DNA from 4 places in the Rhizobium sp. CC1099 genome. Region 2 is predicted to be linked to each of the others. Evidence: predicted binding sites of a transcription regulator. Region 2 holds the regulator's gene; each other region holds the start of a gene.

Region 1 (7,120 bases), on a different replicon from region 2:
GATGCCGCCGTCTCCAGCTTCGCCCGCCTGTTCTAACAGGCTATCGGGAAACCCAATCTCCTCAACGCCGTCCCGTTCGGCGCCCAGCCTGGCAGAGGCCGCCGACAGCTCGTTCAGTCGCCGGGAGATGATTGCGAGGTTTGCCCGCAATTGCGTGTCGTCCAGATGCACGAGGATCTGCCCAGCCTCCACCATCCCGCCGTTTTTGACGAAGATTTTCCCGACAGTGCCCCCCTTTTGATGCTGAACGGGCTTCACGTAGCTGTCGACGACAAGCGTGCCGTTCGCAATCACCGCGCCGGAGAGATAGGTCGTGGCTCCGAGACCTCCAACCACGCCGACCAGAAGCAGGACCATCGCGAGTGCGATTGTCGTAAGGCGGCTGATTGCAGCTTCGGATATGGGAGCTCGCTTGTCGATCAACTGTCGCCTCCCGCTATAACCGTCAGCGTGCTACTGCGCGGAGCCGTCGAAACAGTTGCCTTATTGAGAACCTCGTCCTTCGCCCCGAAGGCCTGAAGCTGTCCATTGGCGAGTACCAGAACAAGATTGGCGGCCGCCAACGCACTTGGCCGGTGAGCAATAACGATGGCAATGCCCTTGCGTGCCCGGATGCCTGCGATCGCCTGAGCGAGCGCTGCCTCGCCATCGCTGTCGAGGTTCGAGTTCGGCTCATCCAGGACGACAAGGAAAGGATCGCCATAGAGCGCGCGCGCCAGGCCAATGCGCTGGCGTTGCCCGGCCGAAAGCATCGATCCGTTCTCTCCGATCTGGGTATCGAAGCCATCGGGAAACTGCACGATCATCTCATAGACGCCCGCAGCTCTTGCCGCTGCAATGATTTTCTCGGACGGGGCATTTCTGTCGAAACGCGCGATATTTTCGGCAATGGAGCCTTCGAAAAGCGACACTTCCTGCGGCAGATAGCCGATCGACCGGCCGAGCGACGACGGGTCCCACTGATCAAGGGACGCCTTGTCGAGACGCACCGAGCCGCCGATAGGTTTCCAAAGACCGACGAGTCCGCGGGCAAGCGACGATTTTCCAGATGCGCTCGGCCCGATGACGCCGACGGCGTCTCCGGCCTCTGCCTTGAACGAGATCCCGCGCAGTACCATCGTCCGGGTACCAGGAACGGCAAGGTGAAGCGCTTCCACGGACAGGTTGGCGGTCGGTGCAGGCAGGTCGACATGCCGCTCCTCGGCCGGCAGCAGTTCCAGATGCTTCGTCAGTCTGCTCCAGCTTTGCCGGGCGGCGACAAAGCCCTTCCATTGTCCGATTGCAAGCTCCACAGGTGCCAGCGCCCTGCTGACGAGGATGGAACTTGCGATCATGATGCCGGGCGTCGCCTCTTGCCTGACGACCAGGATGGCGCCGACCGCCAGCACACCGGATTGCAGCATCATCCGAAGGACTTTTGAGATCGACATCAGACTGGTCGTGACGGTCGTCGCCGAGATATGATTGGCAAGATACCGGTTGTTAACCTCGGTCCATTTGGTGGCTAGCAACGACCCGAACCCCATGGCCAACACGGCCTCGGAGTTTCGCCGTGTCGCTTCGGCAAGATTCAGTCGCCGCGCGGAAAGCTCTGCGGCAATTTTTGCCGGTTTGCGGGACTTGAATTCGGCGAGTGCTGTAAGGCCTATCAACATCACCGCACCGGCAAGCGCCGTGACACCGATCCAGACGTGAAAGAGAAAGCACAGACCGATGTAAAAAAGCATCCACGGCATATCGAACAGCGCCGTTGGCCCGGGGCCGGAGAGAAAACCGCGTACTGTATCAAGATCGCGGATCGACTGCAGACCGTCGCCCGGCATTCGCATCCGCGAGGGCAACAGGATCAGGGAGTTATAGACGTCGCCTCCCAAACGCTCGTCGACAGCGGCTCCGGCGCGCATCAAAAGCATCGAACGGATAAAATCGAGCAATCCCTGGAAGATGAAGAGCGTTGCTGCAATGATCGCAAGCCCGGCAAGTGTCGGCAGGCTTCGACCCGGAATCACCCGGTCATAGACTTGCAACATGAAGAAGGAGCCAGTGAGCGCCAATATGTTGACAATGCAGCTCGTGGCTCCGACACCCAGGAAAGCGCGCTTGAGGGAAAAAAGCACCGCCACAAGGAAAGCCCGTGGTGGGCCGGATTTTTCGTTCGTCATGCAGCGCTCCGCGGTTGTATCACCGACACGAAGCGGGAGCCGTTCGTGCAGGCCATTCAACATTTGATTCTCAGTTCGACGCTATTGTTATCATCCCATGCGGTCGGCGTGTTCCCGTTAAAAAGTTTCTTTCGGTCTAAATTAAGGACCGCTTTACAGCGGACGCATCTGAATGGCCGATGTGCAGGAACGGGACGAGGTCGCGCATGCCTTGCGGACGAAATTTTCACCTACTATCTCAGCCGCGGCGTTCGAGAAAAGCAAGCCCGGCCTGCAAATCCTGCTGTGGATAAGGGAGATTGCCGACGAAATTTGGCCCTGTTGGCAGCCTACGGGCTGGGAGCCGGCAACCTTTCGTTAACCATGCCGGCCTATCAATGGGGCGCTGCTTTTCCGCGATAGCAAGGCAGCACGTCGCGTGGCGGGCTTTGCCGCTTCAGGCACGTGGCGCTTGGGCTGGATATCTTCGCCAAGGAGTTTGCAAATGCAGCTTATCGCTTTACCGGACACGTTCAACCTGATCGGCAACGATGCGCTTATCGTCATGAAGGCCGAGGACACACATCAAGCCGTGTGTGTGACGAAAGATGCGCTTGCTGGTGTTCAGGCTGCGCCCGACCCACGGTGGCTGCCGCAGGATCTGAGCGTACTCGAACTTATTGCAAGCCGGAAATTCGATCAGGGCGAGATCGCCTTCGATGGCCGCATCTGGATCACGGCGAAGGATGTCCAGAACTGGCATAAAATGACGCGGCATTAAATTCAGCCGACGACGACGGGTTACGAGCGAGCGGCAAGGCAATTGTCGCATTTCCGTAATATCCCAGCCCTAAGTTTAGAATGGCTCCAAAACTAGGGGGCCGTTCTCAACTTTGGAGCCAGTCCCATGAATGAACATCTTTCTCAAAAGATATTCCCCACGACGCAACTTGAAGACGCAGATGGCGAAGGCCACAATTCGAGCCTCAATCCGACCATGGGCGAAATCATCAGCAAGCGCTTTTCGCGCCGTAGTTTCCTCCAAGGTTCGCTTGCAGTTGCCGCCATTACCGCGACCGTCAGCCCAGTGGCGTTGATGACGGCGGAAAAGGCGCGCGCGAATGGCGCTTCTGCCTTCTCCTTCCCGGAAGTCGAGGCCGGCGTGGATGTCAACCATCACGTCGCCGAAGGTTACAACGCCGACGTCCTTTTGCGTTGGGGCGACGCGCTCTTCCCCGACGCACCGGCCTTCGACCCGACCAAGCAGACGGCAGAAGCCCAGCGCCGGCAATTCGGCTACAACAACGACTATGTCGGCTTCATCCCGCTTGAAGGTTCTTCGACAAACGGGCTGCTTGTCGTAAACCACGAATATACAAACCCGCACCTGATGTTTCCCGGCATCGTCAAGATCGTCGACGGGAAGATCTCCCAGGGCAAGCTCAGCAAGGAACAAGTCGACGTCGAAATGGCCGCGCATGGCGGCACGATCGTCGAGATCCGCAAGGTCGACGGAAAGTGGCAGGTCGTTCCGGAAGGCCGCTACAACCGCCGCATCACCTCTACCACGGAAATGCAGCTTACCGGCCCGGCTGCCGGTCATGATCGGGTCAAGACCTCGGCGGACGCCACCGGCACGCGCGTCATCGGCACGCTCAACAACTGTGCCGGCGGCGTGACCCCTTGGGGCACCTACATCATGGCTGAAGAGAATTTCCACGGCTATTTCTCCGGCGAACTGCCGGAAGGCCATAAGGAAGCCGCCAATTACAAGCGCTACGGCGTGCCGGAAGGCGGATATGATTGGGCCAATTACTACGACCGCTTCGACCTCTCCAAGGAACCGAACGAACCGAATCGCTTTGGCTGGATCGTCGAAGTCGACGTCATGGATCCGACCGCGACCCCGAAGAAGCGCACCGCTCTTGGCCGTACCAAGCATGAGGGAGCGGCATCGATCGTCAGCAAGGACGGCCGTGTTGTCTTCTATCTCGGCGACGATGAACGCTTCGACTATGTCTACAAGTTCGTGACGTCGGGAACGTTCAATGCGAACGATCGTGCCGCCAATCTTGATCTCCTCGATGAGGGCACGCTTTACGTGGCCAAATTTGCCGAGGACGGTACGTTGCAGTGGCTGCCGCTCATCTTCGGCCAGGGACCGCTGTCAGCCGAAAACGGCTTTGCCAGCCAGGCCGACGTTCTCATCGAGACGCGTCGCGCCGCCGACATTATCGGCGCAACGAAAATGGACCGGCCGGAAGACATCGAACCGAACGCCGTCAACGGCAAGGTTTATGTCATGCTGACCAACAACAGCAAGCGCAAGGCCGATCAGGTGGACGCCGCAAATCCCCGCCCCGACAACGCTTTCGGTCACATCATCGAGATCACCGAGGATGGCGGCGATTACTCAGCAACTTCAGGCAAATGGGAAGTTCTCTTGAAGTGCGGCGATCCTTCGGTTGCCGAAGTCGGCGCGACTTTCTCGACCGAAACTTCCAAGAACGGCTGGTTCGGCATGCCGGACAACTGCGCCGTCGATTCGGCCGGCCGTCTTTGGGTCGCAACGGACGGCAATAACAACAAGGCCACCGGCCGCACTGACGGCCTTTGGGCTGTCGACACCGAGGGTGACGCCCGCGCCACCTCTCGCCTGTTCTTCCGCGTCCCGGTCGGTGCCGAGCTCTGTGGTCCGCTCTTTGCCCCGGATGACGAAACGGCTTTCGTCGCCGTGCAGCATCCCGGGGACGGCGGTGATGACTGGGCGGGCCATGGCCGCCCATCCTATTACGAGGATCTTTCCACCAGGTGGCCAGACTTCAAGGATGACATGCCAGTGCGCCCGTCTGTACTTGCCATCACCAAGATCGGCGGCGGCAAGATCGGCATCTGAGACGGCGCGTTGACAGAGCCTTTGTTAGCCGGGACGAGTGCGTCGTCCCGGCTATTGTTGTGCACAGGGACACAATCGTGTCTGCATCCATGCCCTCTCGCGTCACAAAAACTTCATGCGCCTCTGCGAAAGCTTTGGGCAAACGAAATCCGCAATCTCCATAAGAATTCTTCATGACATCGTCCTCGGTCTCCACCCGCTTGTCACCGGCGGCCTCGCAACGCCTTTTGCTTCTCGCAAATACGGCACTGAAAGCGGGGCAAACCGCCCGCAGGTCGCTAAAGCGGCGGCTGGTGAGCGAGATCGTGTCGAAGGCTCCGCGTGACTACCAGACGGAAATCGATGTGGCGGTCGAGGGGATCATCGTCGATGAGGTGGCGAAAGCCTTTCCCACTTACGCGATCAAAGGAGAGGAAGCCGTCGGCAATCGTGATGCCGAGGCAAGCACACCTGTCATCTATATCGACCCGATCGACGGCACGACAAACTACGCCTGGGGCATTCCGCATTTCGGCATGACGATTTCGATCGCCGAAGGTGGCCGCATCGTGGCCGGTGTCGTCTATGATGCGATGCAGGATGAACTGTTCAGCGCGGAGGCCGGCGGCGGCGCTTATCTGAACGGCGAGCCGATCCGCTGCATCGAGAACGCCGAAATCGAAAGCGTCCTGATCGGCGCTGGACTGCCCGTTCCAGGACAAGTGAAAGCCGTCAGCGAGGACACTTACTTCACCGCGCTCAAGCGGCTGATGGTCAATACGGCTGGTGTGCGGCGGCTGGGCTCAGCAGCACTTTCGATTGCCTATGTGGCATGCGGACGGCTGGACGGCTTCTTCGAAGACGGCCTGTCGCTGCATGATTATGGCGCGTCGCTCCTTCTGGTCGAAGAGGCTGGCGGACATGTTTCGGCCTTTTCCGGCGGGCCGGTCACGGCAAACGGCGATATCCTCGCCGCAAATAGGGCGATCCATCCGTGGCTTGTCCAGGGGTTTAACTGAGCTCGGGACTTACAGGTGCTTGACCAGCAGCGCTTCCAGCCCGACCGGATCGTCGGTCGTGATTTGATCCGCTTTCAGCGCAAGAAGCCGTCGAACCTTCGGCAAGACTTCGGGAACGGCTGCCGTGATGGTATAGGCATCGACGCGGCGGTCAGCGCGATGGAAGGCGTCAATGAGGTCATAACCTGCAGCGTCGGCGAAGAGCACCAGTTCGTAATAGAGATAGAACATTCGCGCGCGCGGCGATGCCTTCAGCGCTGTTTCCACGAAACCTGCGAAGTCGCGGCTTTCGATCAAGCGCTCAATCGCCCCGTCGTGACAAGGGTCATAGCCGATCGGCATGTCGGGAACCGCGCCGGAAAGCCGTTCGACGGCTCCAGCGTCGCCCCCAGACAGAATGACCGACCGTGCGACCGGCGACATTGCTGCGGCAAAGGCGGTAATATCCACGTCGCGGATACTCGCCGACGCCTCCTTGAGATCCAGCTGCAGGACGGCATTTTCATCGCATTCGCCCGCAAGAAGAAGCTGCCCGAGATCGTCGATCAGCATCACCGGGTGATCTGCCGGCACGCCGGTATCATCGCGAAGCTGCAAGCCACGCAGATACTCCTGCGAAGCATCCAGGACACGGCCCGTGCCCGTCGTGGCCCGATCGAGTGTTTCATCGTGAAGAACCGCAAAACCTTCGCCGCAAAAACGAATGAGATCTATCTCGACGCTGGCGCCGAGCAACATGCCTTCGGCAATCCGCCGGCGCGTGAATGAGATGTCGCCGGCGAAGCGATGGCCACGATGCCATTTCAGCCATGTCCGGTGCGCACCTGTTTCGACGGCAATCCCCCTGCGGTCAGACATGTCCAAGCATCCGATCGGTTTGCAGCTCGCCGGCGGCGGCCGACCGATGGACGAGCTTGTTGTCACGAAAGGCGAAATAGGCGGTGGCTGCCGGTTCCACAAGGGAGCCCCTTGTCCAATCGACATCCGGTGACGTCATGGCCTTGAGCCGCGTGCCGTCCGCAAGGTCGATATCGACGATCCTGTGAGTGCCGAAATCGATGCTGCGATGCACGATGCCGGCGCCT
Region 2 (7,120 bases):
ATCTATCTGACCGAGTATGCGCACCCGCGGTTCCGTGCCGTCGTGAAGCCGCTTCTCGAAATTCTCGCCGGTGTTCCGACGGTCGTCTACGGCTTCTTCGCCGTGCTGACTGTCGCCCCTGCTATCAGGGCTCTGGGCGCGGCCGTCGGGATACCCTCGTCGCCGAACAGCGCGCTTGCCACCGGCCTTGTCATGGGTGTGATGATCATCCCGTTCATCTCCTCGCTTTCGGACGACGCCTTTGCCGCAGTGCCCCGTGCCATGCGCGACGGTTCGCTGGCTCTTGGCGCGACGAAGGGAGAGACTATCCGCAAGGTCCTGCTGCCCGCCGCTTTGCCAGGGATTATCGGCGGCGTCCTTCTTGCACTCAGCCGTGCGGTCGGCGAGACGATGATCGTCGTCATGGCGGCCGGCCTGATCGCGAAGATTACTCTCAACCCGTTCGACGCGGTCACCACCGTGACCGTCCAGATCGTCACCCTGCTGATTGGCGACTCGGAGTTCGACAACCCGAAGACGCTGGCGGCCTTTGCACTCGGCCTCGTGCTCTTCCTCGTCACGCTCGGCTTGAACCTCATCGCGCTGCGCACCGTGCGCAAGTACCGGGAGAAATACTGATGTCCACGACCGCAGTCGCCGGAACGCGTGTCAACTGGCATTCGGACGACATGAAGGCGCGCCGGAAGGCACGCTATGCCGCCGAGCGCCGTCTCCAGGCTTATGGCATGATCGCGATTGTTTTCGCGCTCGGCTTCCTCGCCTTCCTCATCGGTTCTCTGACGCTCACGGGGTACAAGGCGTTCACCCAGACGGTGGCCACCATCAACATCGACCTGAGCAAAGCTGAGCTCGATACAAGCGATATGATGAAGGCCGATTGGCGCGGCGCTGTGCGCGACGCGTTGCGCACTCAGGTGGGGGATTTGCCTCGCAGGCAGGAGAAGGCCTACTTCGACCTCTTCACGTCGTCGGCACCGTTCCTCGTCCGCGACGCGGTCATCAAGGATCCGGCGCGCCTTAAGGGGCCGAGCACCTTCGTTATCCCGATGTCGGACCCGGCCGACCAGTTCGTCAAGGGTGAGATCAGCCGGGACACGCCCGAGAGCCAGCGCCGCGTCAGCGACGAGCAGATCGGCATGATCGACCAGCTCGTATCCAAGGGCGTGATCTCCAGCCCGTTCAACTGGGCGCTCTTCCTCAATGCCGACAGCCGCTTTCCGGAACTGGCTGGCTTGGCTGGCGCGATTTCCGGATCGTTCTGGTCGCTGCTGGTCTGCTTCGCGATCAGCTTCCCGATCGGCATCGCGGCGGCGATCTACCTGGAAGAGTTCGCTCCCAAGAACCGTTTCACCGACCTCATCGAGATCAACATCAACAACCTTGCGGCGGTCCCGTCGGTGGTCTTCGGTCTCCTCGGGCTCGCCGTCTTCCTGAACGGCTTCGGCCTACCGCGGTCGTCTCCGCTCGTCGGCGGCCTCGTTCTCTCGCTGATGACGCTGCCGACGCTCATCATCGTCACACGCGTGTCGCTGAAAGCGGTGCCTTCCTCGATCCGCGAGGCGGCTCTCGGGGTCGGCGCCTCCAAGCACGAGATGATCTTCCATCACGTGCTGTCGCTCGCCATGCCGACCGTCATGACCGGCGCGATCATCTCGCTCGCGCGAGCGCTTGGTGAAACGGCGCCGCTGCTGCTCATTGGTATGAACGCCTTCATCACAAGCCCGCCGGATGGTATCTTCGCGGCGTCGACGGCCCTTCCCAGCCAGATCTACATCTGGGCGGACAGCCCGGAGCGCGGCTTCGTATCGAGGACCTCCGCCGCAATTCTCGTGCTGTTGGGCTTCCTCATATTGATGAATGCAATCGCCATCTTCCTCAGGCAGCGTTTTGAACGCCGCTGGTAACGGAGTAAGGATTATGAACATGTTGACTGAAACAGCAGTTGAGAAGGCTCTGGAGCAGAAACTGAATACGAGCGCCTATAAGATGGTCGGCAAGACGGTGTCTGTCTACTACGGCGAGAAGCGTGCGCTTTTCGACGTGAACCTGAACGTCCGCGAAAACACTGTTACCGCCCTCATCGGCCCATCGGGCTGCGGCAAGTCCACGTTCCTGCGTTGCTTGAACCGCATGAACGACACGATCGACAATTGCCGCGTCACGGGCGAAATCAAGCTGGACGACGCGGATATCTACGATCCGGACATCGACGTCGTGGAACTCCGCGCCCGCGTCGGCATGGTCTTCCAGAAGCCGAACCCGTTCCCGAAGTCTATCTACGAGAACGTTTCTTACGGACCGCGCATCCATGGAATTGCGAGGTCGAAGGCCGACCTTGATCAGATCGTCGAAAGCAGCCTCCATAAGGCCGGCCTCTGGAACGAAGTCAAGGACCGCCTGCAGGAATCCGGCACCGGTCTGTCGGGCGGCCAGCAGCAGCGCTTGTGCATTGCGCGCGCCGTTGCCGTCAGCCCGGAAGTCATCCTGATGGACGAACCGTGCTCGGCGCTCGATCCGATCGCGACCGCCAAGGTCGAGGAGTTGATCCACGAGCTTCGCGAGAACTACAGTATTGTCATCGTGACGCACTCGATGCAGCAGGCAGCCCGCGTTTCGCAGCGCACCGCCATGTTCCACCTCGGCAATCTCGTCGAGGAGAATGACACCGACAAGATGTTCACCAATCCGGACGACCCGCGCACCCAGGATTACATCATGGGCCGCTTCGGCTGAGCTGCGGCGTTCAGGCTATTCAAGGACAATCCCAATGGCATCGACCCATATCTTTTCTGCCTATGACGAGGATCTGAAGTATTTGTCCCGCCGCATCTCGGAAATGGGCGGGCTTGCCGAGCAGATGGTGTCGGACGCCGTCCGCGCGCTGGTTAACGGTGACGCTGGCTTGGCCCAGAAGGTCATCTCCGACGATGTCGTCATGGATCACGCCGAGCGCGAGATCGGCGACAAGGCGATCGTCACGATTGCCCGCCGCCAGCCGGTGGCCTCGGACCTTCGCGAGATCATGGGCTCGATCCGCATCGCGGCCGATCTCGAGCGCGTCGGCGATCTCGGCAAGAACACCGCCAAGCGTGTCATCGCCGTGCAGAGCACCGGCGTTCCGCGCAAGCTCGCCCGCGGTCTCGAGCATCTTTCCGAACTGGCGCTGGTCCAGCTCAAGGAAGTACTCGACGTCTATGCCTCGCGTTCAGCCGACAAGGCGAAGTCGATCCGCGAGCGCGACGAGGAAATCGACGCGATGTACACCTCGCTGTTCCGCGAGCTGTTGACCTACATGATGGAAGATCCGCGCAACATCACCAGCTGCACGCATCTTCTCTTCTGTGCGAAGAACATCGAGCGCATCGGCGATCACGCCACTAACATTGCCGAAACGATCTATTACATGGCGACCGGCGCACAGCCGGAAGGCGAACGTCCGAAGGACGATACTGCCAACACCGTCGGCGCGGTCACGGAATGACAATTCCGAACCGGCCCTCAGGAGACAGAACCGAATGATCCCGAGAGTTGCAGTCGTTGAAGACGAAGAGGCACTGAGCGTGCTTCTTCGCTATAACCTTGAGGCCGAAGGTTTCGAGGTCGACACCATTCTGCGCGGCGACGAGGCCGAAATCAGGCTTCAGGAGCGCACGCCGGATATTCTGATCCTCGATTGGATGCTGCCGGGCGTGTCGGGCATAGAGCTTTGCCGCCGCCTGCGCATGCGCCCGGAAACGGAGCGTCTGCCGATCATCATGCTGACGGCGCGCGGCGAGGAAAGCGAGCGTGTGCGCGGCCTTTCCACCGGCGCCGACGACTACGTGGTCAAGCCGTTCTCCACGCCCGAACTCGTTGCCCGCGTCAAGGCGATGCTGCGCCGCGCCAAGCCCGAGGTGCTCTCCACGGTGCTGAAATGCGGCGATATCGAACTCGACCGCGAAACGCATCGTGTTCACCGCAAGAGCCGCGAAGTCCGTCTCGGCCCGACCGAATTCCGTCTACTGGAATTCCTGATGTCGTCGCCCGGCCGCGTCTTCTCGCGTTCGCAGCTTCTGGACGGTGTCTGGGGCCACGACATTTATGTCGACGAGCGCACCGTGGACGTTCATGTCGGTCGCCTGCGCAAGGCGCTGAACTTCTCCAACATGCAGGACGTCATCCGCACCGTCCGCGGCGCAGGATATTCGATGGAAGCATAGCAGGGAGGCCGGAGAAGATGTCGGTGCGGGTACTTGTTGTTGAGCAGGACGAAGATCTGCTCGCGACACTGAAGCATGCTCTGGAGACAGAAGGGTATTCGGTGAACTGTCTTCACCCGCATGCGTCGCTGGTCGAGCTCGTGGCGTTGCGGCTGCCTGATGCGGTGATATTCGGTGCGCCGGCTCCTGGCTCGATGGCAATCTCGACATGCCGCCAGTTCCGGACAACTGGAGCGACCGCCCGCCTTCCGATCGTGGTGCTGCTGGACTCGGCCCTCGAGCAGGACCGGTTGGCCGTCCTCTCCGCCGGAGCCGACGACTGCCTCATAAAGGCAGTCTCCCCCGTGGAACTCCTCATCCGCTTGCGGAACCTCCTGCGGCGTCTCAATCCAGCGCTGCTGGAGAGCACGCTGAAGGTCGGGGATCTGACGCTCGATAAGAACGCCCGCCGGGTTCACAGGCAGAAGAAGGAAGTCAAGCTCGGCCCCACCGAGTTCAGGCTGCTCGAGTTTCTGATGAAGTCCCCCGGCCGCGTCCACTCCCGATCGGAATTGAGGGCATCGCTGTGGGGTAACGATGCCAGTGTCGATGAGCGCGCTGTCGACGTACACATCGGGCGTCTCCGGAAGGGCATCAGTTTCGGCAAGGCCGATAAGGTGATCCGGACGGTGCGTGGCGCCGGCTACGCACTCGGCGACTTCTGATCCGGATCAGGTTCCTATCCTATCCCCGTCGCTGTGCGCACAGATTGAGACGCGCGATACAGCTGTTCGCGCAATACGTGTGTCACGTCGATTTCACGCGACTGCCTATATTAGGGTGTGCTTAGTCGCGCTGGAGGTGATTCCAGTCCGCCTTCGGCTCCCATACTCGCCTAAGGGCGTCAGACATATAATCCCGCCGGGATGAGGGTTCGGCCCGATAGGCCACACTCGTCCCAAAGTACAGCTAGTTTGGTTGAAGCGATTTGGAGTATTCCATGACGATCAAGACGGCGTTGTTGAGAATGTCCCTGATTATCGTTTCCGGGTGGGTCATGGTCGGCACCATCACCTTGGTGATGTTCCATTGACCAGCGAGGTGTAAACGGCATGCGGTTCCTGGTGTACACGAAAACGATCGCTGAACTCGATTATGACGAAGAGACGCGCGTCTTGACGATCATCTACCGGGACGGCCAACTGCGATCCGTTCCCCATGTCGATCCCAAGATCATGATGAAAATGGTTGCACAGCTTCCTCCGGAACGATCCCTCTACCTGATGCAGGCGGCGATCTGAACGTCGCGGGCAAGGCAAGGTGCGACCGCACCTGGCGTCAATGCATGGCCTCGATAAAGGCGCGGCGATAGAACGCGCCGAGGTTGATCCGTTCTGCAGCGACCGCCACAAGCTTCTTTTCGAGACGGCGCTCGAATTCCCGCGATCGGGCCGCCCGCGGCCTGCCGTGCGGTGTCGTAGGCTTTAACCGCATCCGTGGTCCGACGTCGTCGCGGTACTGGGCAAGCGTCATGGCGGCCTTGATCAGCAGAGTTCTTATCTGCGGACGGTGCTCGGCAGCGATGACGAGGCCAAACGACTTGATCAGGACAGGCTTCGGGACGGGCAGCTCGATCTCGTCGATGATGTCATTTCCCACTTGCGCTTCCTCGGCGAACACGAGGTATTGGTCCACCAGGTCATGAGCGGCCTCGAGGGTCTCGGTGTCCGGGCTGTACCGGCACCAGGTGTCACCAAAAGCACTCAGCGATCCGTATGACATCAAGAGCTCCTTTGCGCTTCAAATGAACGCGGAAACTGCCTGATTGTTCAAAGGATGCCGCAAGTGGTGCGAAAGCGGCGCGGCTTCGCCACGATCATTTGCTCCGCGGCGGGATGGCCGCCGCGGGGCAGGGAGGCGCATTTCGCGTAGATTCTCCATTTCATTTCGGCCTGGGCGGCCGTGGGACCAATGACGCTCAAGGCGAGAAGGGTTGTCATGAAGCGCATGGAATAGTTCCTACCGTCACTTCCATGGCAAACGAGTGATTGCGTGCTAACAAGTGTGCAGCGTTTGCTAGCCATGGGACCCAGGAGTAAACTTTCAAACGTGATGGACCGGGAGCGAGGTGGGAGCACTCGCGAAAGGAGGCCGGTATGAGCAATGCGACCGTAAACGACACCGCGCGGAAACCGCCCCCGGCAGAAGCCGGTGTCATCTTCGCCGGCCATGTGCGGGAAGTGACCGTCCATGCCGACGTTCTCGCTCTGCTGCCCGATCCGGCAACTGCGCAGCCTTGCCTGGATATTGCAGAAGACGCCGCCCGCGCCATCCACGGCACCATGGCCGTGGCCCATGTCGGTGCGGATCCGGAACGGATGATCGCCGCGCCGGAGGAGATCGATCTGCAGATGCTGCGCGACCTGGCCGAAGGCTCGCCGCAAGAGCGGTTCGAGCGGGTCGCCCGCGCCTTCGAGGATTGGAAGCAGGGCAAGCCCAGCCGAGAACGGCTCCTTCTCGATGACTGCCGCGGCGATCTCAATCGCTGCGTGACCGCCGAAGTCCATGAGACGGCGCTCGTCGTCGCCCCATGCCATGGCAACATGGATGCCCGCGACGCTTTTCACGATCTCCTTTTCAATGAGCACAAGCTGGTATTGGCACCACCTGCCGATGCCTATGCCGGCAATCTGCTGGGGCATGTGGTGATCGGCTGGAAACCGCATGATCATGCGCAGGGTGCCGTCGCCGCCGCCAGGCGCTGGCTGGCTGCGGCCGATCGCTTGACGGTTCTATGCGTCAACGACAAACCGGACGGAAGCTACCAGTCAACGGCAAGGGAATTGCTAGATCAGCTGGGGCTTGACGGCGACGTCGTTGCAATCAGCTCGGGAAGCCGGTCCGTCGGAGAGGCGATCCTCGATTTCGCCAAGTCGGTGAAT
Region 3 (7,120 bases), 2.0 Mb from region 2:
AACCGGACTCGCCGACGACGGCCAGCACTTCGCCCGGCCAGAGCTCGAAAGAGGCATTCCGGCAGCCGATACGATTGCCATAGAATTTCGAAACGTCGTTGACTTTGAGAAGAGGGGTGTCGGTCACTCCGCAGCCTCCTTCGGCGCAAGCATCTCGCCTGCATGTCCCTGCTCGCGGCGGTCTTCGCAATGGTCGGTATCGGAGCAGACGAACATCCGGCCGCCCTTGTCGTCGAGGATCACTTCGTCGAGATAGACATCCTCCGCGCTGCAAAGCGCGCAGGGTTTGCCGAAGCGCTGGATCTCGAAAGGGTAGTCTTCGAAATCGAGGCTGACGACTTCAGTATGGGGCGGCACGGCATAGATCCGTTTCTCGCGGCCGGCGCCGAAGAGCTGCAGCGCGTCCGACAGATGCATTTTCGGATTGTCGAATTTCGGCGTCGGCGAAGGATCCATCACGTAGCGGCCCGCGACCTTCACCGGATAGGCATAGGTCTTGGAGATGCGGCCGTTATGGGCGATGTCCTCATAGAGCTTCACATGCATGAGGCCGTATTCTTCTAGCGCATGCATCTTTCGCGTTTCGGTTTCACGTGGCTCGAGGAAGCGGAGCGGTTCGGGGATCGGCACTTGGTAGACGAGCACTTGGTTGGCTCCGAGCGTTTCTTCCGGGATGCGGTGGCGCGTCTGGATGATCGTCGCATCCTTGGTGCGGGTGGTCACCGCGACGTTTGCGACCTTCTGGAAGAAGGCGCGGATGGAGACAGCGTTTGTGGTGTCGTCGGCGCCCTGGTCGATGACCTTGAGCACGTCGTCCGGCCCGATGATCGAAGCGGTCACCTGCACTCCACCGGTGCCCCAACCATAGGGCATGGGCATTTCGCGCGAAGCAAAAGGCACCTGATAACCGGGAATCGCAATCGCCTTCAGGATGGCGCGGCGGATCATCCGCTTGGTCTGCTCGTCGAGATAGGCGAAGTTGTAGCTGGCAAGATCGCTCATTCGGCCGCCTCCTTGATGGTGTCGCCGCCGGCTCGACTTGGCTCGAAGTCGCGGCGCATGCGGCGGACAAGGTCCAGTTCGGCCTGGAAATCCACATAATGCGGCAATTTCAGGTGCTCGACGAAGCCGGTCGCCTGGACATTGTCGGAGTGAGAAATGACGAATTCCTCGTCCTGTGCCGGCGCCGTGATGTCTTCCCCGAGCTCTTCGGCGCGTAGCGCGCGATCGACCAGCGACATCGACATCGCCTTCCGTTCGCTCTGGCCGAAGACGAGGCCGTAGCCGCGCGTGAACTGCGGCGGTGCCTTGGCCGAACCCTTGAACTGATTGACCATCTGGCATTCCGTCAATTGGATAACGCCGAGCGACACGGCAAAGCCGAGTTCGGGAACGAAAAACTCCACTTCGACCTCGCCAATGCGGATTTCCCCCGTGAAGGGATGATTGCGGCCGTAGCCCCGTTGTGTGGAGTAGCCGAGTGCCAGGAGGAAGCCCTCGTCGCCGCGGGCGAGCGCCTGCAGGCGAAGGTCGCGGCTCATCGGAAATTCCATCGGTTCACGAGTAAGGTCACCGATCTCGTGATCCTCCGGCATATCGCCGTCGGCCTCGATCAGCCCCTCCTGGCCAAGGATCTCCGACACGCGCATCATGCGGCCGGCTTCGGCAGGGCGTTGCGCCGGTTCTTCAACGGTCTCGTCGGAAAGCAGCGAAGGATCAAGCAGTCGGTGGGTGTAGTCGAAGGTCGGACCGAGAAGCTGGCCGCCAGGCAAATCCTTGTAGGTCGCCGAAACGCGGCGCTCGATCTTCATCGCCGCGGTGTCGAGCGGTTTCGAATAGCCAAAGCGTGGCAGCGTCGTGCGATAGGCGCGCAGCAGGAAAATTGCCTCGATCATGTCGCCGCGCGATTGACGGACGGCAAGTGCGGCGAGCGTGCGGTCGTAGAGCGAGGCTTCCGCCATGACACGGTCGACGGCAAGAGCCAGCTGTGCGACGATCTGGTCGATGCCAATCGCAGGCAGCGAGCGGTCGCCGCGACGGCGGTCGGCAAGTAGGCGATGGGCATTCTCGATGGCGGTCTCACCCCCTTTGACGGCAACATACATGGCTCACATCTCCGTTGCGATGATCTTGGTGGTGCGCGGCAAGCAGAGGAAACGGCTGCCTGCCGTCAGCATGAGGTCGATGCCACGCGGAAAGAGGGCGTGGTTTTCCGCCCAGAGCCGCAGGAACGCCTCCGGCAGGCCGACAGGCGCAATCTCGTTCACGCCTTGAATGCCGGGGCCCGTCAAGGCCAGCCGGCGGCCCCCTTCGAGTCCTGCAAGTTCGACGATCAGCGTCGTCGAGCGATCAGGATATTCCTGCGTGCCTAAGGCAAAGAGTCCGAACGAGGAAAGCGTCACGCCGTGCTCAATAAAGGCAAAGCGGGCTTCGGCCCTTTCCGGCACCACGGGCGCGCCGGTGTGAAAGCCGAGCCAATCGAGCATTGCGGATTTCGCGAGCCCGGAAGATAGCCAGACCGGTGTATCATGGTCGCACAGCGTCAGCGCAATTGCGCCCGCGGCTACGCCAAGTGGCGCAGGTGGCGCGACTTCGGGCGCGATGGTCTGGATCGTGCCGGGGCGCGCCATGCCATCCATCATGGTCTTGAAGACGCTTTGGGCGTGGAAGACCGGTTCGGCAAAACCACCCGTCAGGGCTTCTGTCTTGAGGCTCATCAGTCGTCTCCGCGCACCATGGTGAAGAAATCGACCCGTGTCGCCGCCGTCTCGTCCGCCTTGCGCTGATCGACCCCTGCGATCCGCGCCGCGATTGGCGAAAGCAGCCTCTCCTCGACGAAATCCTTCATCGCATCGTCCTGCCACAGTGCGTCGAAGATCGCGGCAAGCCTTACCTTTTCGCGGTCCGTACCGAGCGCCTGTGCATGACCCACGGCACCGGAACCAAGCCGTACTGTTGCGCGCGTAACCGTGACCTCGCCGAGATTGAAGGGGGCGCCGCCGCCGCCGATGCGGCCGCGCACCATCACGAGACCGGTTTCCGGACCGCGCGCCGGTTGAACCGCTGGCTTTTCAGCGAGTGCGTCAAAGGCTTCAACGAGTTCGTGCCGTTCAGCCCGCGCGAGAAGATCGGCAACGCGCTTGCGGTCAATCTCGGGCTGGATTGCAAGGTTCTTCTGTTTCGCTGATGTCATCGCCGTTCCCTTAAATGTCTATTGATATAGACAACCATACAAGGTATTAGTAGCCTTAAGGTGAGGACGTGACAAGCGTGTGACATCACTCAAGTGAAAGTGCAGGGCAGGAACGAATGGCCGGACTGAACCAGGTACAGAGACAGACGGGCGTGGCGCTCTGGCGCCAGATCGCGGACCGTATTCGCGACGCAATCAGTGCCGGGGCGTATGACGAGACCGGCATGGTGCCGCCGGAAACTGTTCTGGCGCTGCAATTCGGCGTCAATCGCCATACGGTCAGAAGCGCGCTTGCCGCCCTTGCTCAGGAAGGTATCGTGCGCGCAGTGCAAGGCCGCGGCACCCTGATCGAGCGGAAGGAGCGGCTGAATTTCCCGATCACGCGGCGTACGCGCTTCACTGCCGGTATTGGCGCTCAGGCGCGCGAGATGCGCGGCCTGCTGCTCGACCATGCGGAAGAGAGGGCTGATGCTGACGTTGCGCGCTGGCTGAGGCTTAGGTCCGTGACGTCGGTGATCCGTCTTGAAACATTGCGTCTGGCCGACAAGCGGCCGGTATCTTGCGCAACGACATGGTTTCCGGCCGACCGGTTTGCCGGTATCGACGAAGTCTATCGCAAGACGGAATCGATCACCAAGGCCTTTGCCGAACTCGGCCTGCCGGATTACGTCCGCGCAACGACCGAGATTACCGCCGCTCACGCCGATTCACACGACATCGCCACGCTGGAATTGACGCCGGGCGCCATCCTGCTCATCGCCAAGGCAATGAATACCGATCTTGAGGGCGTACCGGTTCAGTACTCGATCAGCCGCTTTGCAGCCGACAGGGTGCAGTTCACGATAGAGAGTTGAATTGAAAAAGCCGGGCAGCGAGCCCGGCTTTTGAATGAGATGCCGAAGGCTTAATGCGCCCCGGACATATCGCCGAGCACTTCCTTGGAAGCGACGGTGGAGTCGGCATTGAGCTTGTAGACCATGGGAACGCCGGTCGCGAGGTTGAGTGCCAGGATCTGTTCCTTGGTCAGGCGGTCCAGCACCATGACCAGCGAACGCAGCGAGTTGCCGTGGGCAGCGACGAGCACTTTTTCACCGCGCAGCACGCGTGGCAGAATCTCGGTGAGATAGTAAGGCCAGACGCGCGCGCCGGTGTCGCGCAGGCTTTCGCCGCCAGGAGGCGGGACGTCGTAGGAACGCCGCCAGATATGAACCTGCTCCTCGCCCCATTTGGCGCGGGCATCGTCCTTGTTGAGGCCCGAGAGGTCACCGTAGTCGCGCTCGTTCAGCGCCTGGTCGCGGATCGTCTTGAGGTCCGGCTGGCCGATTTTGTCGAGAATGAGCGTCAGCGTGTGCTGCGCGCGCACGAGCGCCGACGTGAAGGCGATATCGTATTTTATGCCGTAGTCGGCAAGCGCCTGCCCTCCCGTATTGGCTTCTTCGATACCGAGTTCCGTGAGATCCGGATCCTTCCAGCCGGTGAAGAGATTTTTCAGGTTCCAGTCGCTCTGGCCGTGGCGAACGAGGACGAGGGTGCCGCTCATGAAATATGCCTCCGTAGTAAGATCAATGTGAGGAGAGCCCGAGCACGTCGAGCATGGAGTAAAAGCCGGGCTTCTTGTCGCGCGCCCAGAGCGCCGCCTTGATGGCGCCGCGCGCGAAGATCGAGCGGTCAGCGGCGCTGTGCGACATCGATACTATCTCGCCCTCTCCGGCGAAGAGAACGGAATGTTCACCGATCACCGAACCGCCGCGCAGCGTCGCAAAACCGACCGTACCCGTCTCGCGCGCGCCGGTATGGCCGTCGCGGACGCGCACGGATTGCGACGACAGGTCGATATTCCGGCCTTTGGCGGCAGCTTCTCCCAGAAGCAGTGCGGTGCCCGACGGCGCATCGACCTTGCGCTTGTGGTGCATTTCGAGGATTTCGATATCCCAATCGGCAGCATCGAGCGCTCGTGCAGCCTGCTCCACGAAAACGCTGAGGAGGTTCACGCCAAGGCTCATATTGCCCGATTTAACGATACGCGCATGACGCGATGCTGCCGCGATCTTGGCATTATCCGCATCCGAACACCCGGTCGTGCCGATGACATGGACGATGCGCGCCTGAGCGGCGAGTGCAGCAAATTCGTTTGTCGTCGCGGGCGTTGTAAAATCCAGGACGCCGTCGGCATGAAGAAAGGCCGCGAGAGGGTCGTCCCCAATGGTGACGCCGTTTGGTCCAAGGCCTGCGATTTCGCCTGCATCCTTGCCGACGAATGGCGAGCCGGGCCGGGCCACGGCCGCATGCAGCGTGACACCCTCCATGGAATCGATAAGCCGGATCAGCGTTTGTCCCATGCGACCCGCTGCCCCAACCACCACCAGCTTCATCGCAGCATCGCTCATGTCAGCTCATAATCCGTGTCAAAAAGAATCCGAGGCGGCGGGCCGCTGAAGATTGTTGAGGCGAGCGTAAAGTCCGTCGTTGCGCTTCGCAAGCGTCTCGTGATTGCCTTCTTCGACGACACGGCCCTGCTGCATCACGACCATCTTGTCGGCACGTACGACCGTCGAAAGACGATGGGCGATGACGACGACGGTGCGGCCGGTCATCGCTTCATCGAGCGCCCTCTGCACGGCCGCTTCGGATTCCGTATCGAGTGCCGATGTAGCCTCGTCGAGAAGCAGGATCGGCGCTTTCCGGACGAGCGCCCGGGCGATCGACAGTCGCTGGCGCTGGCCGCCTGACAGCGTCACGCCATTTTCGCCGACAGGTGTGTCGTAGCCGTTGGGTTGCGCGAGGATGAATTCATGGGCGTAGGCAAGCCGGGCGGCCTCTTCCACCTCGGCGTCCGTCGCTTCCGGCCGCCCATAACGGATGTTTTCGCGGATCGTGCCTTCGAAGAGATACGGTTGCTGCGACACATAGGCGAGTTGCTGGCGAAGCGACTGTTTGGTGACGTGTGCAATATCCTGACCATCGATGAAAATCTGCCCGCTCTTCGGGTCGAAGAAGCGCGGAATGAGATTGATGACCGTTGATTTGCCGGCACCGGACGGGCCTACAAGCGCCGTCGTCTTGCCGCCCTCTGCAACAAAACTCACGTTGTTGAGGATCGGATCGGCACTGTAAGCAAAGGACACGTCACGGAATTCGATGCGGGCATCCGTCACATTCAACGGCTTGGCATCAGGAAGATCGCGCTGACGCGGCTCCATGTCGAGCAGTTCGTAGATCATGCGGGCATTGACGACGGCGCGCTCCAGCTGAACCTGCAGTCTTGCAAGACGGCGGGCCGGATCGTAGGCGAGCAGCAATGCCGTTACGAAGGAGAAGAATGCGCCCGGCGGCACGTTATGATAGATCGAACGGTAAGCGGCATAGGCAAGGATGCTGGCGACGGCGAAACCGGCGAAGGTCTCCGTCATCGGCGCATTGCGCTCCGAGAGGCGCGCGATCCGATTTGCGCGGTTTTCCGCAGCCCCGACAAGCTTGTTGAGCTTGCGTACCAGTTCGCCCTCCATTGTGAAGGCTTTGACGATCGCAATTCCCTGGATCGTTTCCTGCATTGCGCCCAAGACATGGCTGTTGAGATGAATCGCTTCCCTGGTCACCTGACGCAGACGCTTAGAAAGATATCGCAAGCCGTAAAGGAGCGGCGGAGCCAGGATGAAGACTGCTAGACTTAGCAGCGGATCCTGAAAAACCATCACGCCGAGCAGCGCGATGAAAGTGAGCAGGTCTCGCGCAGTCGACGTGATGGTCAGATTCATGACATCGCGGATGCCGCCGACATTCTGGCTGACTTGCGCTGCGATGTGCGCCGAGCGGGCTTCGTTGTAGAAGCCGACGGACAGCGTCATCAGGTGGGCATAAAGGCGCCGCTGGTAGCGCGCCACGATGTTGTTTCCGATCCTAGACAGAGCCACCGCTTGGCCGTAGCTC
Region 4 (7,120 bases), 1.8 Mb from region 2:
GGTCGTAGCCGGCCGAGCCGCCTGACGCGAAGGCGTCGTCGAGCCAGAAACCAGCTTCCTGCGCCAGTGCGTTGGCGGTGTCGGAGAAGGTTGCCGTTCCCTTATCGGCGGCGACGACGAAATAGGGATCGTCGCCATCGAGCCGTACTGTATCTTCCGGAGGCACGATATCGGTGCCTGAAATGTTGTCGGTGATCGAAAGCAGGGTGCGGATATAGGTCTTGTAGGCTTCGCGGCCGGCATTGAAGATCTCATCCCGGGTGCTGCCAGCGGGCAGTTTCTTGGGATAAAAGCCGCCCTTGGCGCCGACTGGAACGATAACGGCGTTCTTCACCTGCTGCGCCTTTACGAGGCCCAGGACTTCCGTGCGATAGTCCTCGGCGCGATCCGACCAGCGCAGGCCGCCGCGGGCAACCTTGCCGAAACGCAGGTGCACGCCCTCGACCTCGACGCCATAGACAAAGATTTCCCGGAAAGGCTTCGGCTCCGGCAGGCCATCGACGAGATTCGGATCGAGCTTGAAGGCAAGCATCGCCTTCGGCGAGCCATCGGCAGTACGCTGGAAGTAGTTGGTCCGCAGCGTCGCATCGACGACATTGATGTATCGGCGCAGGATGCGGTCATCGTCAAGGCTCGGCACATTGGCGAGCGCCGCCTCGATCGACCGATGCAGGTCGGCGAGCTTTTTCATGCGAGCCTTCTCGCTAAGCTGCGGATCGAGCGCCTCATAAAAGAGGCGGAAGATCGAAGCGGCAATCTCTGGGTATTTATCGAGGGTCGTTGCGATGTAATCCTGCGAATAGGCGATACCTGCCTGACGAAGATAACGCGCATAGGCCCGCAGGACATTCGTCTCGCGTGCGGAAAGCCCGGCTGAAAGGATCAGCCGGTTGAAACTGTCATTGTCGATCGTGCCGTCGAAAGCGGAAATGAAGGCCTCTTCCAGCGCGGCACCATGACGGCTGAGGTCAATTTCGGCGCCACTGCGGTCTTCAAGCTCCATATCGTGCAGTACGACGATGTTGACCGAGCCGTCTGCGGTTGGAACTTCGATGTCGAAGGTCCGCTCGCTCAGCACGTTGAAACCGAGATTTTCGAGAAGCGGCACGCGGCGTGAGAGCGGAAGCTGCTCGCGAGCATGGAAAATCTTGAGTGAGAAGACCCGGCCGCGTTCTGCATCATTGCGGTAATAGAACTCGATGCGTATCGGCTCGCCGGAGGCGCAATCGGTGATGTCCGGAAGATCGGCAACCGTTTCTTCAGCAGTGAAGGAATCCTGGAAGGCATTGCTGACGGCGATCTTCGGCGCCTTCGGCCCAGCCAGCGCTTCGAAGCGATCGTCCCAGCGGGCGGTGATGGCGCGGATCGCTTCCTCGAGCTTCGCTTGCGGGATGCGCGGCGTTTTGCCGCCGGATCGACCGATGATGAAGTGTACGCGCGCAACCCGCCCTTCCGGGAAGGCCGGATAATAGGCAGAGACCCGGCCGTCGTAGACGGTCTTCAGATAGGTGCCGATCTTTTCGCGAACGATGGAATCGTATTCCTCGCGTGGTACATAGACGATGACCGACACAAAACGGTCGAAATGATCGATGCGCGGCAGAACGCGGACGCGCGGCCGTTCGACCAGATCGTTGATCTGTTCGGCGAAATTCGCGAGCAGCGTCGTGTCGATCTGGAAAAGATCGTCGCGTGGATAAGATTCCAGCGTGTTGTACAACATTCGGCCGGAATGGCTCATGGGATCGAAGCCGAAATGATCTGTCACTTTGGCAACTTTGGAACGGATGAGCGGAATTTCCGAAGCCGAAGACGTATAGGCCGTAGAGGTAAAGAGGCCAACGATGCGCAGTTCACCGGTGACGTTGCCGTCCTTGTCGAATCGCTTGACGCCGACATAATCCATATAGGCGCGGCGGTGGACGACGGATTTCACATTCGCCTTGGTGACGATCAGGAAATCCGGACCATCGAGAAAGGCGAGGATTTCCGGCGTCGTCGTTACGGCATCCTTGCCGGTGCGCAGCACCAAGACATCCGGATCAGAAAGAATGCCGAGGCCAGCGCCCTTGTCACGCTCGACCTTCGCTTCGCTGCCCTTGCTGGAATAGACATATTCACGCATGCCAAGGAAGGTGAAGTTTTCATCGCGTAGCCAGGTGAGGAAAGCCAGTGCTTCGTCCCGATCGGCCTTTTTGCGGCTGGCGCCGTAGCTGCCCAATTCGGCAATCACGGTGTCGAGCTTGGAAAGCATGGGCTTCCAATCGGAAACAGCCTGGCGGACCTGCTCCAGCACGATCATGATGCGCTTGCGAAGGTCGCCGGATTGCGCCGTAGTCAACGGCGAAATGTGAATCTGGATATGGCTGACACGTTTTGCCGGATCGCTCGCCTCCTCGGCTGAATAAAGTACCGGCGTCTTGCCATGCTCCATCACTAGGATCGGATGCACCGCCATATAGAGATCGCGATAGGAGCTTGTGACCTCGCTCATAACCGACTCGTAAAGGAACGGCTTATTCTGATCGGTAACCGTCAGGACCGAGACCGCAACGCCATCGGGTTCGACATCAGCCAGCGTTTCGATCGTAACGCGCGGGACCTTGCCGTCCCAGCCAGCAAGCTCCTTAGCGGAATGAACGGCCGAAAGCGCCAGCATCTGCGGTGTGTAGCGATCGAGGTCGTCTCCACTCGCCCGGCCGAAGAGGATTTCCGGATCGAGATGCGGCTCTTTGGCTGCAGCAGCGATCTTCTTTGCGCTTTCGATCAGCTTTTCCCGTCGCGGATGGTTTTTGGCAGCCATTGAAGACATTCCCCCGATTTGTGTGATTTGGCGCAAGTTAGCAGAAGAATTATCGAAAAAACCCCTAAAAGAGGCTCCGCCTTGGCAGTTTTTGTGCGTTTTTGACCTTGTTTCAGTAAAATTTCAGAGGATTCTCCGATTATAGGAAAGCCTAGGCCGGTCTTGGATTTTTTCGGCTCGCCGAGATTTCCACGCATGGATGAAGAATGGTTGACAGCTGCGCGGCAAAAGGACGATCAACAGCGCATCGAATTCGGGGTTTAAAATTACTATGCCGGATAATAGTGCTGCAGGAACGGTGATCGTCATCTCCAGCCATGTCGTTCGCGGTTCGGTCGGCAATCGTGCCGCCGTCTTCGCGCTTGAGACGCTCGGCCATCAGGTCTGGGCACTGCCGACGATCATTCTGCCCTGGCATCCCGGTCATGGTCGTTCGACCCGGCTCACTTTTGCGGAGGCCGATTTCGATGCCGCCATCGATGATCTCATCCGTGCACCGTGGGTTGGAGAAGTGAAGGCGGTCTTGTCTGGTTATTTCGGAAACGCTGCCCAGGCTGGTTCTGTTGCCCGTCTGGTCGGTGCATTGCGTGAAAAGAACCCCGAGCTGCTTTATGTCTGCGATCCGGTGATGGGCGATCTGGGCGGCCTCTATGTGCCCGAAGCGACGGCGGAGGCGATCCGCGACCAGCTGATCCCGCTTGCGTCTTTGGCGACACCCAACCGCTATGAGCTGGCCTGGATGGTGGGCGCACCGTTGGAGGACAATACAGCTGTCATGGAGGCTGCTTTGTCACTCGGCCCTTCCCGCATGCTTGTCACCTCCGCTGTTCCGATGATGGCTGGCGGCACCGGAAATCTCTATCTTTCCGGTCGCCATGCTCTGCTTGCCGAGCATCGTGTCGTCGACAATCCGCCGAACGGACTGGGCGACCTGCTGGCGGCCGTCTTCCTCTCGCGGCTTCTTTCCGGGATGGACGACGAAAAGGCGCTGCAGCTTGCAACAGCCAGCGTCTATGAAGTGCTGGTGCGTGCGGTCAAACGCGGCAGCGATGAGCTTACGCTCGCAAGCGATGCAACAAGCCTGTCGACACCGATGGCCATGGTGCAGATGCGCCGCCTCATGCATCCCGCCCAACGGAAGAAGAGTTAGCGGCGCCCGTTTGCGCATTTCGCATGCGCAGCAGTTGATCTTGCGGCGTCTGCGCGCTAATCGACAGTCATGCAGTGTTTTCCAACTTCACTTCTGGACGGCTATCGCAACTTCATGAACGGGCGTTACGCCGACGCCCGCGACCGCTATAAGATGCTGGCTGAAAACGGTCAGAGTCCGAATACGCTGGTTATTGCCTGTTCGGACTCGCGCGCAGCACCGGAACTTATCTTCGACGCCGGCCCCGGTGAGCTTTTCGTCATCCGCAACGTCGCCAACATGGTGCCGCCTTACGAGCCGGATGGCCATTTTCACTCGACATCTGCCGCTTTGGAATTCGCCGTACAGGTCTTGAAGGTTTCCGACATCGTCGTCATGGGCCATGGCCGCTGCGGCGGTATTCGCGCAGCGCTTGATCCCAATTCCGAACCGCTGTCGCCTGGTGATTTCATTGGTCGCTGGATGTCGCTCGTCCGCCCCGCTGCCGAGCAGATCCAAAGCAATGACGTGATGACTGCCGCTGAGCGCCAGACGGCGCTCGAGCGCGTCTCGATCCGCAACTCGCTCAATAACCTCAGAAGTTTTCCGGATATCAAGGCGCTTGAAGAGGCAGGGAAGATCGCCCTGCATGGGGCCTGGTTCGATATCTCGACCGGTGAACTTTGGGTGATGGATGCGGAAACGCGCGATTTTATCCGCCCGGAATTATAACCTTCGCGGGCGGGAAGCTCACTGGCCGTCGATCTGCTGGCCGATATAAGCGATTGCCTGTTGGTAGACCGTTGCGGCGTTCCAGCCTGCGATTGCTGCAAAGTTCGCTTCGCCTGGCTGATAGCCCGCGCCGGGCTGCCAGCCGTGGCCTCTGAGGAAGTTTGCCGTCGAAGCCAGGGCATCAGCGCGCGAGCCAACCATGTCGACGCGGCCGTTGCCGTCGCCGTCGGCTCCGAAACGGACCACATTGCGCGGCAGGAACTGCGTCTGGCCGATTTCGCCATGCGCCGCGCCGCGAGCCTGCGGGTTCAGATAGCCTTCGGAAACAAGTTGCAGGGCGGCGTAAAGCTGATCGGTGAAATAATCCGAGCGGCGGCAGTCGTAAGCGAGCGTCGAAACGGCAGACAGGGTATGCTGATTGCCCATGTAACTGCCGAAGCCGGTCTCCATTCCCCAGATCGCGATCAGCGGACCGGCCGGAACGCCGTAGCGGCCCTCGATCGAGGCAAAGAGTCCTTGATTGGCGCGTTTCATGCTTCTGCCGCGGGAGATGATCGTTGCGCCGCCCCGCTTCTTCATGAATGCGTCGAAGGATAGCTTGAAGCTCTTTTGGCCACGGTCGGCTGCGATTGTCGATTTATTATAGCTTACATTGGCGAAGGCCCGGTTCAGCACCGATGGGCTGACGCCACTGGCGGCTGCTTCCTGCTTGAAGCCGGCAACCCAGGCTTGGAAACCCGCGCTGTTGTTGCCGCACTGGGCAGCCTTTGCTGCTGCCGGAAGAGCTTGGAGTACGCTCGCCGCTGCGACGACCGCCACAAAGAATTTTGTCATGCTCATCAGAAACCCCGATCTCCATCTGCACAAGCTTGGCGCCGCGCAAGAATGCCAGCAGCAGATAATTTTGTCACGATCACCTTTCGGTGGGCCCTTGCAACCTGATGGCCGTCGGCCAGTTTTCGTAGGAAGCCCCGCATAATCAGGCGATATGCGGGGCTGATAGTAAATTATGGTTAATTTTTGGTATCAGGCGGCCTTCTTGCGTGGCTTGATGAGGCCGCGGTTGACGAGAAGCTCGGCAATCTGGATTGCATTCAGAGCAGCGCCCTTGCGTAGGTTGTCTGAGACCACCCATATGTTGAGGCCATTCTCGACGGTCGCATCTTCGCGGATGCGCGAAATATAGGTCGCGTCTTCGCCGGCAGATTCGTAAGGCGTGATATAGCCGCCGTTTTCGTGCTTATCGATAACGAGGCAGCCTGGAGCGTCACGCAGGATCTCGCGCGCCTGATCGGCGGTGATCTCGTTTTCGAACTCGATATTGACCGATTCCGAATGGCCGATGAAAACCGGAACGCGTACTGCCGTGCACGTGACCTTGATTTTCGGGTCGAGCATCTTCTTGGTCTCGGCTAGAACCTTCCATTCTTCCTTGGTGTAGCCATCCTCCATGAAGACGTCGATATGGGGAATGACATTGAAGGCGATGCGCTTCGTGAACTTCTTGTTCTCGATCGGATCGGCAACGAAGACGGCGCGTGTCTGGTTGAAGAGCTCGTCCATGCCGTCCTTGCCTGCGCCGGAAACCGATTGGTAGGTCGAGACGACAACGCGCTTGATCTTGGCGAAGTCGTGCAGGGGCTTCAAAGCCACCACGAGCTGTGCGGTCGAGCAATTCGGGTTGGCTATGATGTTGCGCTTGGTGAACTGCGTTACGGCATCCGGGTTCACTTCCGGAACGATCAGCGGCACGTCGGCGTCGTAGCGCCAGGCCGATGAGTTGTCGATCACGACGCATCCCTGCTGGCCGATCTTCGGCGAGAACTTCTTGGACACCTCGCCACCAGCAGACATCAGGCAGATGTCGGTGTCGGAGAAATCGTAGTTCTCCAGATTGGAAACCTTCAGTGTCCGGTCACCGTAGGAAACTTCCGTACCCTGCGAACGCGCGGAGGCGAGCGCCACGACTTCGTCGGCGGGGAAGCCGCGCTCCGAGAGGATGTTGAGCATTTCCCGGCCCACATTTCCGGTCGCTCCCGCAACTGCAACTTTGAAACCCATTTCAAGCTCTCTTTCTCTTCTCTCCTCTTGTCCGGTGAGGGGGAAGGCGCGAAACGATCGCGGCTTCCTGTCCCCAGCCGGGCCGGGGAGAGAGCGGCAGGCCAGAGACGTCAGACGGTTTTCGTCGTCGTTTTGGCCTTGGTTTTGGAAGAAACCGGAACAGCAATATCCATCCCGGCACCTGGTGCCAGATCATTGCGTGCAGCAATGGCGTGTTCGTCGCGAACCATGGATATTCCTTTCCGCCGTTGCTCATAAAAGGTTTTCCACAGGAGTCAAGGTTTTTGCAACCTTGCTCCCTGTCGAGCACTTGGGCAGTGGTTGCGGCCCAAATCGGAAGAACCCTTGCCTGCGACAATCTGTGCAAAGGCATTAGACTAAAGTCATAATCCCAA

What was found. Region 2 encodes PhoB, which activates phosphate uptake and scavenging genes when phosphate is short. Its sites were predicted from a motif close to TGTCATNNANCTGTCAT; they were not measured.
Region 1: QA644_RS26825 (PhoX family phosphatase) is a predicted target of PhoB. The motif match lies at 2,966-2,982, and genes of this name have one in related genera.
Region 3: phnF (phosphonate metabolism transcriptional regulator PhnF) is a predicted target of PhoB. The motif match lies at 3,262-3,278, and genes of this name have one in related genera.
Region 4: QA644_RS19075 (NAD-glutamate dehydrogenase) is a predicted target of PhoB. The motif match lies at 3,003-3,019, and genes of this name have one in related genera.

What each region holds. Positions count from the first base shown of each region.
Region 1 covers NZ_CP121642.1:1,172,513-1,179,632, forward strand. Annotated here, with positions in the region: gene QA644_RS26805 (HlyD family type I secretion periplasmic adaptor subunit) at 1-423, opposite strand, end outside; gene QA644_RS26810 (type I secretion system permease/ATPase) at 420-2,162, opposite strand; gene QA644_RS26815 (hypothetical protein) at 2,335-2,523, shown strand; gene QA644_RS26820 (hypothetical protein) at 2,647-2,922, shown strand; gene QA644_RS26825 (PhoX family phosphatase) at 3,049-5,037, shown strand; gene QA644_RS26830 (inositol monophosphatase family protein) at 5,211-6,035, shown strand; gene QA644_RS26835 (glycerophosphodiester phosphodiesterase) at 6,045-6,893, opposite strand; gene QA644_RS26840 (ABC transporter ATP-binding protein) at 6,886-7,120, opposite strand, start outside.
Region 2 covers NZ_CP121641.1:2,029,149-2,036,268, reverse strand. Annotated here, with positions in the region: gene pstC (phosphate ABC transporter permease subunit PstC) at 1-618, shown strand, start outside; gene pstA (phosphate ABC transporter permease PstA) at 618-1,904, shown strand; gene pstB (phosphate ABC transporter ATP-binding protein PstB) at 1,918-2,733, shown strand; gene phoU (phosphate signaling complex protein PhoU) at 2,768-3,481, shown strand; gene phoB (phosphate regulon transcriptional regulator PhoB) at 3,516-4,199, shown strand; gene QA644_RS10420 (winged helix-turn-helix domain-containing protein) at 4,217-4,903, shown strand; gene QA644_RS10415 (hypothetical protein) at 5,291-5,479, shown strand; gene QA644_RS10410 (hypothetical protein) at 5,517-5,960, opposite strand; gene QA644_RS10405 (hypothetical protein) at 6,008-6,187, opposite strand; gene QA644_RS10400 (universal stress protein) at 6,335-7,120, shown strand, end outside.
Region 3 covers NZ_CP121641.1:4,078,847-4,085,966, forward strand. Annotated here, with positions in the region: gene phnK (phosphonate C-P lyase system protein PhnK) at 1-127, opposite strand, end outside; gene QA644_RS20220 (alpha-D-ribose 1-methylphosphonate 5-phosphate C-P-lyase PhnJ) at 124-1,002, opposite strand; gene QA644_RS20225 (carbon-phosphorus lyase complex subunit PhnI) at 999-2,105, opposite strand; gene phnH (phosphonate C-P lyase system protein PhnH) at 2,109-2,717, opposite strand; gene phnG (phosphonate C-P lyase system protein PhnG) at 2,717-3,193, opposite strand; gene phnF (phosphonate metabolism transcriptional regulator PhnF) at 3,310-4,047, shown strand; gene QA644_RS20245 (2,3-bisphosphoglycerate-dependent phosphoglycerate mutase) at 4,098-4,733, opposite strand; gene dapB (4-hydroxy-tetrahydrodipicolinate reductase) at 4,756-5,580, opposite strand; gene QA644_RS20255 (ABC transporter ATP-binding protein) at 5,599-7,120, opposite strand, start outside.
Region 4 covers NZ_CP121641.1:3,825,909-3,833,028, reverse strand. Annotated here, with positions in the region: gene QA644_RS19075 (NAD-glutamate dehydrogenase) at 1-2,803, opposite strand, end outside; gene pdxY (pyridoxal kinase PdxY) at 3,075-3,953, shown strand; gene QA644_RS19065 (carbonic anhydrase) at 4,023-4,664, shown strand; gene QA644_RS19060 (lytic murein transglycosylase) at 4,683-5,504, opposite strand; gene QA644_RS19055 (aspartate-semialdehyde dehydrogenase) at 5,691-6,725, opposite strand; partial or broken gene QA644_RS19050 (hypothetical protein) at 6,836-7,035, opposite strand.